DNA from 4 places in the Blautia sp. MSK.18.38 genome. Region 2 is predicted to be linked to each of the others. Evidence: riboswitches for the same ligand, from Rfam matches in the RefSeq annotation. Region 2 holds a riboswitch; each other region holds the start of a gene.
The links. A riboswitch is a leader RNA that binds a small molecule or an ion and turns the genes downstream of it on or off. The one in region 2 is predicted to bind cobalamin.
Positions count from the first base shown of each region.

Region 1: linked by a shared signal. The riboswitch ahead of nikB (nickel ABC transporter permease) and the one ahead of NE638_RS11015 (sirohydrochlorin cobaltochelatase) in region 2 are both predicted to bind cobalamin.
Region 3: linked by a shared signal. The riboswitch ahead of NE638_RS13275 (ABC transporter permease) and the one ahead of NE638_RS11015 (sirohydrochlorin cobaltochelatase) in region 2 are both predicted to bind cobalamin.
Region 4: linked by a shared signal. The riboswitch ahead of NE638_RS03995 (ABC transporter substrate-binding protein) and the one ahead of NE638_RS11015 (sirohydrochlorin cobaltochelatase) in region 2 are both predicted to bind cobalamin.

Region 1 is NZ_JANFYP010000015.1:59,430-62,621, reverse strand. Features, by position in the region: gene NE638_RS10690 (M14 family metallopeptidase) at 1-841, shown strand, start outside; cobalamin riboswitch at 1,127-1,315, shown strand; gene nikB (nickel ABC transporter permease) at 1,500-2,438, shown strand; gene nikC (nickel transporter permease) at 2,439-3,192, shown strand, end outside.
Region 2 is NZ_JANFYP010000016.1:24,600-27,791, reverse strand. Features, by position in the region: gene NE638_RS11020 (NAD(P)/FAD-dependent oxidoreductase) at 1-1,005, shown strand, start outside; cobalamin riboswitch at 1,325-1,499, shown strand; gene NE638_RS11015 (sirohydrochlorin cobaltochelatase) at 1,662-2,954, shown strand; gene NE638_RS11010 (hypothetical protein) at 3,076-3,192, shown strand, end outside.
Region 3 is NZ_JANFYP010000022.1:7,737-10,928, reverse strand. Features, by position in the region: gene NE638_RS13285 (ABC transporter ATP-binding protein) at 1-9, opposite strand, end outside; gene nikC (nickel transporter permease) at 1-853, opposite strand, end outside; gene NE638_RS13275 (ABC transporter permease) at 869-1,798, opposite strand; cobalamin riboswitch at 1,935-2,108, opposite strand; gene NE638_RS13270 (MATE family efflux transporter) at 2,256-3,192, opposite strand, start outside.
Region 4 is NZ_JANFYP010000004.1:65,854-69,045, reverse strand. Features, by position in the region: gene pcrA (DNA helicase PcrA) at 1-1,483, shown strand, start outside; cobalamin riboswitch at 1,582-1,877, shown strand; gene NE638_RS03995 (ABC transporter substrate-binding protein) at 1,981-3,075, shown strand; gene NE638_RS03990 (FecCD family ABC transporter permease) at 3,090-3,192, shown strand, end outside.

The DNA.
Region 1 (3,192 bases), on a different contig from region 2:
GACGATATTGATCACAGCGGGAATACACAGTGCGGAGTATGTAGGAATCCAGGCGGCAATGGAACTTGCAAAAGAATTTCAACCGGAAGAACTGAAGGGAAATGTGATCATCGTTCCACTGGTCAATGTCAGTGGCTTTGAGCATCGCACCATGAGTCTGGTCTATGAGGATGGCAAGAACCTGAACCGCGTTTTCCCCGGAGATCCTGAGGGAACAGCTGCAGATCGTATTGCCTATGCTATAGTGACAAAGCTTTTTTCCATAGCAGATTATTATATCGACCTGCATAGCGGAGATGGGTTCGAACAGCTTCATCCCTATGTTTATTATGTAGGGGTTGTAGATGAAAAGACAGCAGAGAAATCATTACATATGGCACGGCATATCGGCGTAAAATATGTGGTCCGTTCCACAACCGCCACAGGTGGCGCCTACAATTATGCTTCTTCTCTTGGAATTCCAAGTATTCTCATCGAAAGAGGCGGACACAGCTACTGGACCTGGGAGGAAGTAGAACAGGATAAAAGAGACGTCCGTCACCTTGTTTTTCATCTCCAGGGAAAGAAATGTCATGGTCTGAAGCATTACCGTCAGATGCTTCTTGAAAATGTAGTCTATGAATATGCGCCGTATACCGGATGCTGGTATCCATCCAAGAAGCCTGGAGAGTACTTCTTTAAGGGAGAAGAACTGGGTGAACTGAAAGATTACTATGGAAATTTACTTTACACATCTATTGCAACTGAAAACGGAGTCGTACTTTATCAAACAGCCAGTCTGAACATTATTGAAGACGGACCAATGATCGCATATGCAGCGATCACGGAGACTCTGACCTGATAGTAAACAACCTTTTCAGAACGCTTCTGTCTGAAATCATATTGAAACAGTAAGAAAACCGGGTTTTACCATTTGCTATTCTATTTGTAAAAACAGCGAGGTAAAATCCGTGTTTTTTTTAGCAGATCAGATAAATCCAATTGTCATATCCCCCATGGGGGATATATACAATTCAAGCATCTTTAACAAAATTTATGAGTTTTCTAAAAATATAACATTTTTCCATAGACATAAACTATAGTTTTATCATATAATGTTGCAGTAATTTAACAGCATTTGCTGATTTTCACATCAGCCGTTGTAAGTTCTGAGAGGATTAATAGGGAAACCGGTGTAAATCCGGTACGATCCCGTCACTGTAAGGGGGAATCCTCAGACAAAGTACCACTGGTCGAGTACGTGAGAAATAGACCGGGAAGGTGCCTGAGGGTAAGGATCCTAAGTCAGGAGACCTGCTTGCAATTGTTTTAAAATGATTCTTACGGAAGATAGGAAGCATATTTATTTTGTGTGCCCGTATTTCGTCACGGGCTTTTTTCGTGCAAATTTTCTAAAATTCCATGCATATTCTGCATATTAAGAATCCAATAGTTTCTTTTATCTAACTAAATTAAAACGGCAATGTTAAAATCGCATCAAATGAGGAAAGGAGTAAAACGTGACAAAGAAACAAGTAGGAAAAAGATTTCTCCAGATCATCATTGTATTATTTGGAATCAGCTTTTTCACATTTGGACTGACCTATCTGTCACCTGGTGATCCTGCGGAGATCATGCTGACAGAGTGTGGTAATCTTCCTACACCAGAGCTTCTGGAACAGACAAGACATGAGCTTGGCCTTGATCAGCCCTTTCTCGTGCAGTATGGTTCCTGGCTGAAGGGTGTTGTTACAGGAGATATGGGACAGTCCTATTCTTTCAAAATGCCGGTAACAGATAAACTGGTATCCTGTTTCTGGCCGACGCTGAGGATGTCGTTGCTGGCACTTCTGATGATGGTCATTATTTCCATACCGCTTGGAATCCTGGCCGCTGTATATCAGAACAAATTCCCGGATTATTTTGTGAGAGGAATTACCTTTGTGGGAGTATCTGTTCCAAGCTTCTGGCTGGGCCTGATCCTTCTCAGCATCTTTGGTGTTCAGCTTCGCTGGATCAATGTTGCAGGAGGCAGTACTGATTTTAAATCCATGATCCTCCCGGCGCTGACTCTTGCACTTGCCATGTCTGCAAAATATACCAGACAGGTAAGAAGTGCAGTACTGGAGGAACTTCACCAGGATTATGTCACAGGTGCAAGAATGCGTGGAATCAAGGAAAGCGTTATTCTCTGGAAACACGTCCTTCCTAACGTAATGCTTCCTCTGGTAACATTGCTGGGACTTTCCCTTGGAAGTCTTCTGGGAGGTACTGCAGTTGTAGAGATCATTTACAACTGGCCTGGAATGGGAAATATGGCAGTAAAAGCAATTTCCTGTCGTGACTATCCTCTTGTACAGGGCTATGTACTCTGGATCGCGATCCTGTACATGTGCATCAACCTGCTTGTGGATCTGTCCTATACTTATCTCGATCCAAGACTTAAGGAGGATAGATAATTGAAAAAGGTATTACGAACATTCAAAGAAAATAAACAGTTCACTCTTTTCTTCATTCTGGGTCTCGTGGTGATCGGAATTGCGATCTTTGCGCCACAGCTCTCACCATATGATCCACTGAATGCAGTTATGACCGAATCACTGCAGGAGCCAAGCTCCGCTCATCTATTCGGAACGGATAAGCTTGGACGAGATCTTCTTTCCCGTGTTATCTTCGGAACAAGAACCTCTCTGATCATGACCTTATGTCTGGTTGCGGTGATCTTTGTCATCGGTACATTTTTAGGAGTTATTGCCGGATATTTCGGCGGCGTTGTGGATGCAGTGATCATGCGTATCGCAGATATGATGATCTCCTTCCCTGGGCTTGTACTGGCCATTGCCATTGCCGGCATGCTTGGACCAAACCTGGTCAATGCCGTTATCTCCATTGCGGCTGTAAGCTGGACAAAATATGCCCGTCTTGCACGAAGTATGGTCTTGAAAGTCAAGAAGAGTCTTTACATAGAGGCAGCTATAGTAAACGGAACAAAGACCTGGAAAATTCTTCTTGTACACATTCTTCCCAACATGGTAACCCAGATGGTGGTAACTGCGGCAGCAGATATCGGAACTATGATGCTGGAGCTGGCTTCCCTTTCATTCCTGGGATTTGGTGCAACTGCGCCGACACCGGAGTGGGGACTGATGCTGAATGAAGGAAGAACCTACATGGCAAAGGCGCCATGGCTTATGATCTACCCTGGTATCGCTA
Region 2 (3,192 bases):
CGTAAGCTCTGCCTTCAGAACGGCCTGCATCTTTTGGATGCATCTGTCCGTCACCTGGGAACAGATATCAACTATGTGGTACTTCAGAACCTCTATGAAAAAATGAAAGACCATGTGGACTTCTATTTTGACGCATCTGTTGACAAAGTAGAAAAAACTGAAGACGGTTATGCAGTTTTTGTAGGAGATGAGCGTTACGAGGGAACTTACTGTATCATCTCCGCAGGACGAAGCGGAAGTAAATGGATGGAGACGGTATGTACAGAGCTTAAGATCCCGACTCTTTCCAACCGTGTGGACATCGGAGTCCGTGTGGAGCTTCCGGCAGAGGTTTTCAGCCGTCTGACAGATGAGCTTTATGAGAGCAAGATCGTTTACAGAACTGAGAAGTTTGAGGATATGGTCCGTACCTTCTGCATGAACCCGCGAGGTGTTGTCGTGAATGAAAATACCAACGGTATCATCACAGTAAACGGTCACAGCTACGAAGATCCGGCAAAGCATACCAACAATACAAACTTTGCCCTTCTGGTATCCAAGCATTTCTCAGAGCCGTTCCATGACAGCAACGGATACGGTGAGAGCATTGCAAGACTTTCCAATATGCTTGGCGGTGGTGTTATGGTACAGCGGTTTGGAGATCTGATCCGCGGAAGACGAAGCACAAAAGCCCGTATTGAGGAAAGTTTCGTAACACCTACACTTTCTGCGACACCGGGAGATTTAAGTCTTGTTATGCCGAAACGTATCCTGGATGGCATCATCGAGATGATCTATGCTCTGGATAAGATCGCACCGGGAACCGCAGATGATGATACTTTGCTTTATGGCGTTGAGGTTAAATTCTACAACATGGAGGTCGAGATCGACGAAAATCTGGAAACCTGCCACAAGGGTCTCTTTGTTATCGGAGACTGTAGCGGCGTGACCCATTCTCTGTCCCATGCATCTGCCAGCGGAATCTACGTAGCCAGATACCTGGAGCAGGAGTATTTTAACAGATAAACTGCAGAGCAGTTTATCTGTTATGAGCAAGTAGCGAAGCGGATTGCGAATATCTGATGTAAGACAGTCCATTTCTGATATCAGGGTGATGACAGAAAGGGGCTGTTTTTTATGCAGGATATGCATGAATATTGGAGAAAGTATTCTGATAATAACTGACAGATACAGGGAGAAAACCGGTTACTGTTCACTGGTAATAATTCGCGAGGTATTTTTTGTGAGTGAAGATCACAGAAAATCGTGAATCGTCTGACATCAATCTTGACAAATTTATGAGTTTGTGGTAAAAGTTAGATAACCAGGTAAAAGAAAATATGTGCAAATGTTATAATGATAAGGTTGCATCCAGTCGGATGTGCAAAAGAGAATCCGGTGAGAATCCGGAACGATACCGTCACTGTGAAAGGGGAGCTGCTTTTATAACCACTGGGAGACCGGGAAGGGAAAGCAGCGTGGAACCAAGTCAGGAGAACTGCCTTATTGTGAGATTCAGGGATTCGCGGTTTACGAATCGGTATTCTCCATAACAATACAGAACTTCTTTTTATGTATTTGTATTGCGCAGAGAATCATGTGTGAGCAGGCGGCCGCAGAGAGCTGCTGCTTTTTTGTACATATCAGTATTCTGGAAATACATGAAAAGAGGACAATGAGAAATGAAAAGAAAAACAATGTTAGCTCTGATGCTCGCAGTTTCCATGACATGCTCTATGGGTGCGGCTACAACAGCAATGGCAGCAGAGGATTCTGCTACAGAAGAGAACGCTGAGGCAGCTGATACCACAGAGGCTTCTGATGCAGATCAGGAAGCAGCAGATAATGTAGCAGCTCTGATCGACAAGATCTATGTACAGGAAAGAAACGACACAACAGATGAGGACTGCAAGGCAGCCAAAGAAGCATGGGATGCTCTGACAGATGCTCAGAAAGAACTGGTAGAGGGTGAGAATGCAGATCCGGATTATTTTGGACGTGACACAGGAGATGCTTCCAAGGACGATCCGCGTAACCAGGATGAGATCGGTGAGAATGAACTTCTTGTTGTAAGCTTTGGTACTTCCTTCAATGACAGCCGTGCAGAGGATGTCAAGGGAATCGAGGATGCTCTTGCAGAAGCTTATCCGGACTGGTCTGTAAGAAGAGCATTTACAGCACAGATCATCATCAACCATGTAGAGGCAAGAGATGATGAAGTGATCGATAACATGCAGCAGGCTCTTGACCGTGCAGTAGAGAATGGTGTTAAGAATCTGGTTGTACAGCCTACCCATCTGATGCATGGTGCTGAGTACGATGAGATGACAGAAGCGATCAATGGCTATAAAGATAAATTCGAGTCTGTAGCTATCGCAGAGCCAATGCTCGGTGAGGTTGGAGACGATGCAACTGTGATCAATGATGACAAGAAAGCCGTTGCTCAGGCAATCACAGATACGGCTTGCAAAGAGGCCGGATTTGACAGCATGGATGCAGCAGCTGAGGCTGGCACAGCATTCGTATTCATGGGACATGGAACATCTCATACAGCTAACGTTACATACGATCAGATGCAGACACAGATGGAAAACCTTGGATTGAAGAACGCATTCATCGGTACTGTAGAGGGTAAGCCGGAAGATACAGCCTGCGACAAGGTTATCGAGAAGGTAAAAGAAGCAGGATACAAGAACGTTGTTCTTCGTCCGCTGATGGTTGTTGCCGGAGACCATGCAAATAACGATATGGCCGGTGATGAGGAGGATTCCTGGAAGAGCCAGTTTGTAGCATCCGGAAACTTCGATAAGGTTGACTGCCAGATCGAGGGTCTTGGAAGAATCGAAGCAGTTGAGAAGCTTTATGTAGAGCATACAAAGGCAGCCATCGATTCTCTGGGAAGCACTGAGGAGTCCGCAGATTCTGATGCAGCAGCAGATACAGAGGCTGATTCTGCTGAGGAGTCCGCAGAATAATAAATATAAAAATATCTGAGTGAGTTCAGATACCTATAAGAAATCAATGTAACTGCCCGGAAAGATCAGGAAGACTGTTTTCCGGGCAGATTGCTGTATCTATGGAAGGGAGAAGATTATCATGAAAAAACGCTATGTAAACTTAATTCTTGCAATGGCAAGTGCATCAGTCCTGGTGCTGGGCTCTGTGCCTGCGATGGCAAAAACAGATGAAACAAAAACAGAGTCCGGTGAGGAA
Region 3 (3,192 bases), on a different contig from region 2:
CTGTTCCATTCTGTATTCCCTCCCCCAGATAATTAAATGCCAGAACAATGATCATGATCAGTATGCCCGGATAAAACATCAGTCTTGGATAAGTCTGGATATAACTTCTACTGTCACTGAGCATGATCCCCCATTCCGGTGTCGGTGCCTGCACACCAAGGCCGATAAAGGAAAAACCGGCAATTGACAGAATGATCGAACCGATTTCCATTGTTGCCAGTGCGATCACAGATGGCAGGATATTTCTCAATACATGCCTAAATATGATCCTTGCGTGGCCGCAGCCGCCGGCTTTTAGTGCGGTCATATAATTTTTATTTTTTTCCTGAAGTGTCAATGCTCGGGCAAGCCTTGCATATTCTGCCCAGGATACGACCGATAAGGACAGAATCAGATGAGCGCCGCTGGCTCCTACGGTTCCTGCAATGGCAAGTGCCACAATAAAGACCGGCATAGCCATAAATACATCAATGATCCTCATAATTATGGAATCGATTTTTCCACCTACATATCCGGCAAACAGTCCGATCGGCACCCCGACACATACAGTAATCAGAAGCACCGTAAAGCTATAGCTCAGTGAATACCGGCTGCCCCAGAGAAGTCTTGATAAAATACATCGTCCCAGCTGATCAGTACCTAAAGGATATGCCGCCGACGGATTCTTTAATTTTATCGAAACATCCACAAGCAGTGGATCATGCGGCGCCAGTACAGGTGCAAAAATAGCTGCCAATGCAAAAATTATGACCACCATCAATCCTATTTTTGTTTTCGGTGACCGGAATACCTGTTTCCAGTACAGATTCTGGATCATGCTTTTTTCTGTTTTCTGCTTTCTTCTGCTTCCCATTCTATGATCTCTCCTTTACTTTAACTGGATTCGCCGGTCAATCGCAGAATAGGCGATATCCACAAGAAAATTTAATACTACAATGCCAACAGCCAGAATAAAGATAAAACATTGCAGCACCGGAGTGTCTTTTGAGATCACGGATTTCAATGCCAGATTTCCGATTCCCTGAATTGAAAAAATACTTTCTATCACAGCTGAGCCACAGAAAAAACCGATCACAATTGATACCAGACGTGTCAGCACAGGAATCAGGATATTTTTCAGACCATGACGCAAAATTACATTTACAGATGACAATCCCTTAGCTCTGCTGGCACGTATGTAATCCTGCTTCAGCACCTGTATCATATTGGTACGGATCAATCTCGTCATAATTCCAAAGAAACTGATATCCATGGCAAATGCCGCAAGAATCGGGATGCCTCCGGCATCTCCTCCGATCACGGAAATCACTTTTAGCTTTACTCCAAATATATAGAGCAGCATCAGACCGATCCAGAAAGACGGCATAGATACACTGAGGGACGACAAAATGCGAATGACTTTATCCAGAACTCTGTTTTCATAAATTGCCGACAAAATTCCAAGAGGGACTGACACGATCATCAACAATAAAAACGAAGTAACTGCCAGTTTAAATGTCTGTGGAAAATATCTTTTTAATTCCTCAAAAGCCGGTTTTCTGGTAGAATATGATTTTCCAAAATCGCCATGAAGTGCCTGATCCAGCCATTTCCCGTATTGTACCAGCACCGGCTGATCCAGTCCTTCCTCATGCCGTACTTCTTCTACCTGCTCCGGTGACGGATGCTCATATTTTTTCTCCGCCAGCACTCTGGCCGCATCACCTGCCGATATAAAACTCAGCATAAAAATAATAAATGTAACCGCCAGCACTACCGGAATCATAAATATAAAACGCTTTGCAATTACTTTTCCCATTTTCATTTCTCCTCATTTTTCATCTGTTTATTCGGTTAAAATAAAAAAAGCTGATATGATCCAGCATCATATCAGCACAAAAAACAAACCTCTACCTCAGGCAGAGCTTATTCCTTCTGTATCCCATCCGAATCAGAATTCTTCTGTCAAAAAGGCAAGTCTCCTGACTCCAGTTCTTCCTACTTACCATCTTCCCGGATCTCTCCAGTGATATTTTGGTTTTCGTCCCTGTCACAGTAGCGGTGGCTGTTCTGGCATTTCACCAGATTCCTTATTAAGTACTTTGTACACCCTTCTGACTATTCAATTTTCATAGTTGCAATGAATAAATATTATAATATCATACTTTTCTTTTTATATAAATAGTTTTTTGTCAAATATAAAATATCTGAACATTTCATAGTGAAACCCGGATATTTTCTGCCTGTATTATTATAAATCTCTTAAGTAAATAACATTATGTATGAACGGTGACTTCTTTATATTTCCGTATAATGATCATATAACTTACGAATAATAAAACAGCTGCGCTGCTCCATGCACAGATCTCTGCATAGTATATTCCATCTTCACCGATCAGTTTTGGCAGCAGCAGCGCAACACTGACACGCATTATAAATTCTGCAATGCCGCTGGCAAGCGGAATCAAAGTATTACCCAGGCCCTGGATAGCGGAACGATACACATACAGCAGATACAGCACCCACAAAAAGACAGCCATAATAAACAAATACTTATATGCTATATCCAATACCTGTCGGGTCTGATCCGGTTCACCGGATACAAACAGGGACAGTACATTACGTCCAAACAGTACCATCATGCCGGAAATGAAAGCCGAAGTGAGCACTGCCATATAAGTGCCGCTGCGCACGCCTTTTCGAATCCTCTGGTATTTTTTTGCACCAAGATTCTGGCCCACATAGGTTGTAATAGCATATCCATATGAAACGGCAGCCATCTCCAAAACCCCATACAGCTTGTTCGATGCCGTAAATCCCGCCACAAACAGAAAACCAAATCCATTGATCACATACTGTACCACAAGTCCTCCCACGGAGATGATCACATTCTGTATCGCAAGAGGAACCGCCAGTTCCAAAAGCCGCAGGCTCATAGAGGGCTGCCTGTAAAAGTCCTTCTTTTCCAGGCGGATATCCGGGATTTTACGTAATACGATCAAACAGTACAAGGCTGAAAATCCCTGTGCGATAACGGTTGCCACTGCTGCTCCGGCAATACCCCAGCCAAAAACCGCCACAAATAACAGATCCAGTCCCACATTGATCACTGCTGCCACTGTCATTGCGATCAACGGAGATCTGCTGTTTCCAAGTGCCCGAAGGATCGCTGCAAATATATTATAAGCAGCTATGATCGGGATTCCCGCAAAG
Region 4 (3,192 bases), on a different contig from region 2:
CATCTATCGTTTTCGTGGAGCAAATATCGGGAATATCTTAGGCTTTGAGAAGGTTTTTCCTGAGGCTAAGGTGGTGCGCCTGGAACAGAATTACCGTTCTACCCAGAACATCCTCAATGCAGCCAATGAGGTGATCGTCAACAACACAGAGCGTAAGGAAAAACGCCTCTGGACAGAGAACGAAGAGGGCGATAAAGTACATTTCCGTCAGTTCAACAACGGATTTGAGGAAGCGGAGTATGTTGCAGGAGAGATCATCCAGGGGCGCCGCAACGGGAAATTCCAGTACAAGGACTGTGCAGTACTTTATCGGACCAATGCCCAGTCCCGTCTCTTTGAGGAGAAATTTCTCCTGGCAAATGTTCCTTATAAGATTGTCGGCGGCGTGAACTTTTATGCCCGCAAAGAGATCAAGGATCTGTTAAGCTATCTGAAGACCCTTGACAATGCCAGTGATGATCTGGCTGTGCGCAGGATCTTAAATGTGCCAAAAAGAGGGATCGGACTCACCAGCATCGGCCGTGTCCAGGACTATGCGGATATGATGAACCTGAGCTTTTACGATGCGCTCCGCGTGGTGGAGGAAGTACCGTCCATTGGCAGGGCAGCAGGAAAGATCAATGATTTTGTATCCTTTATCCAGGGACTGAAAAGTAAGGCAGAGGCCTATACAGTCCGTGAAACCCTGGAAGAGGTCATTGAGCTTACCGGTTATGTGAAGGAACTGGAGGCAGAGAAAACGGAGGAGGCCCAGGCGAGGATCGAAAATATCGATGAGCTGATCTCCAAGACAGAATCCTTCCAGGAAGCCATGGAGGAGGCCGGACAGCCGGCAACACTTTCTGCATTTCTGGAGGAGATCGCACTGGTGGCAGATATCGATTCTGTTGATCCGGATCAGGATTATGTGCTGCTGATGACCCTTCACAGTGCCAAGGGACTGGAATTCCCAAATGTATTTATCGTGGGAATGGAGGACGGTGTTTTTCCGGGGTATGCTTCCATCTGGTCCGGTGATCCGTCGGATATCGAGGAGGAGCGAAGGCTCTGTTATGTGGGGATCACCCGTGCCATGAAGGAACTGACCTTAACCTGTGCAAAACAGCGGATGATCCGTGGGGAGACTCAGTATAACCGTGTGTCACGTTTTGTAAGGGAGGTTCCACGGGAGCTGGTAGATCTTGGACATACCATTCAGGAGAAAAAGCCCAGGGTAGATGATATCGTATCTCCGAAAAGCGCCTATGCCCAGATGAAAATGAATTTCCAGGCAAAGAGCACCCTGCAGAAAAAAGATTTCACAGTGAAGAAGGCGGACAGCCTGGACTATGGTGAGGGAGACACGGTCCGTCATGTGAAATTCGGAGTCGGTATCGTAAAAAATATCGCAGACGGCGGCAGAGACTACGAAGTGACGGTAGACTTTGACAAAGTCGGCGTGAAAAAAATGTTCGCCGGTTTTGCCAAGCTGAAAAAGATCTGAGAGGGATCTCTCCGGGCAGACTATTTCTGCAAAAAAATGTAAAAATCCGGCCTCAAGGTTGTAATTGGAAAACCGGTATGTTAGAATCAGTATCAGCGTAATTGAATTGCTGTGAAGTGGACAGTATCACCGGCACATATGCTGTCGGATACTGTGAGAGGGAATCGGGTAAAAAGCCTGAGCGGTTGCGGCCACTGTATACAGAAGAAGGGATTTCACATGCCATTGCAGAAACTCATGTGAGAAGGCGAAATCCCGATGTCAGAGAGATTCTGGAGAAAATTCTGATACATCATTCATGATCGGCTAAAAGATGAATGGTGTATCAGTTTTTATTTTGCGGAGTTTTTTCTGAGTCTGTAAGTCAGGAAACCTGCTTGACAGTATGTAAGTGGGAGCTTCCGTACAAAGTGTTCCGTGCAGATTTTATGAAGCCCCATCTTTTCGGTTACCCATAGGCAACAGGAGATAAAACAGGCGAAAAGAGAGGAAATGAAATGAAAAACAAGTATGTATCCACAAGAATCATGGCAATGGTAATGGCAGCGGCAATGACCGTATCAGCAGCTCCGGCTGTTTATGCCGCAGAGAGAGCAGACTCCGAGACCATCAAGGAAGACAATCAGCCGGCAGCAGAAGACAGTACAGAGTCTGCAGACACCGAAGATTCTTCCGCAGAGGCAACCAAGACAGAATATCCTCTGACCATCACAACCTATGATTACGATGGAAACGAAATCGAAACCACTTATGAAAAAGCACCGGAAAAAGTCCTTGCTGTATATCAGGGAAGCATTGAGACTATGCTCGCACTTGGTCTGGAAGACCACCTGGTAGCTACCGCAGGTCTTGATAATGAAGTTCCGGAAGATCTCAAAGAAGCATTCTCAAAAACAAATTATCTTGACGAATTTACCCCATCCCTTGAAACTGTAACAATGCTGGAGCCGGATATGATCTTATCCTGGAGCTCTCTTTTCTCTGATGAGAATCTGGGAAATGTAACAGACTGGATCGACAAAGGCTGCAACACCTACTACAACACCAATACTCGTCCGGACGGCGACAGAACACTGGAAAATGAATTCACAGATATCTTAAATATCGGAAAGATCTTCGATGTACAGGACAAAGCACAGGCTATCGTTGATGATGCAAAAGCAGTGATCGACAAAACTCTTACTGCAACTGCAGATGTAAAAGACAAACCAAGCGTAATGGTATTGGAGCCTCTTGGAGATGACATCACAAACTATGGCGTAAAGAGCCTTGGCGGAGATATGGTAACACAGTTAGGCGCAACTCTTGCAAACCCGGATGCTTCCACCGTTGGAAAAGAGGATATCATCGCAGCCAACCCTGACGTGATCTTTGTGGTTTACATGCCATATGCAGGAGATGATCCGGAAACTGTTAAGAACAGCCAGCTTGCAGTGATCCAGGATGATGAGTCCCTGAAGAGCCTTGACGCAGTAAAGAACGGACGTGTTTACCCGATCATGCTCAGTGAGATGTATGCAAGTGCAACACGTACCCAGGACGGAATCGAAACTTTTGCAAAGGGATTATATCCGGACGTAAATCTTGACTGATCGGAGAAAATGCAGTGAAAGAAACAGCTTCACAGAGAAAAAAAGATAAGGTGCTCAGAACATCCATGTATGTGGCAGTTCTCATCGGACTTGCAGGATTCCTTATTTTTTCCATAC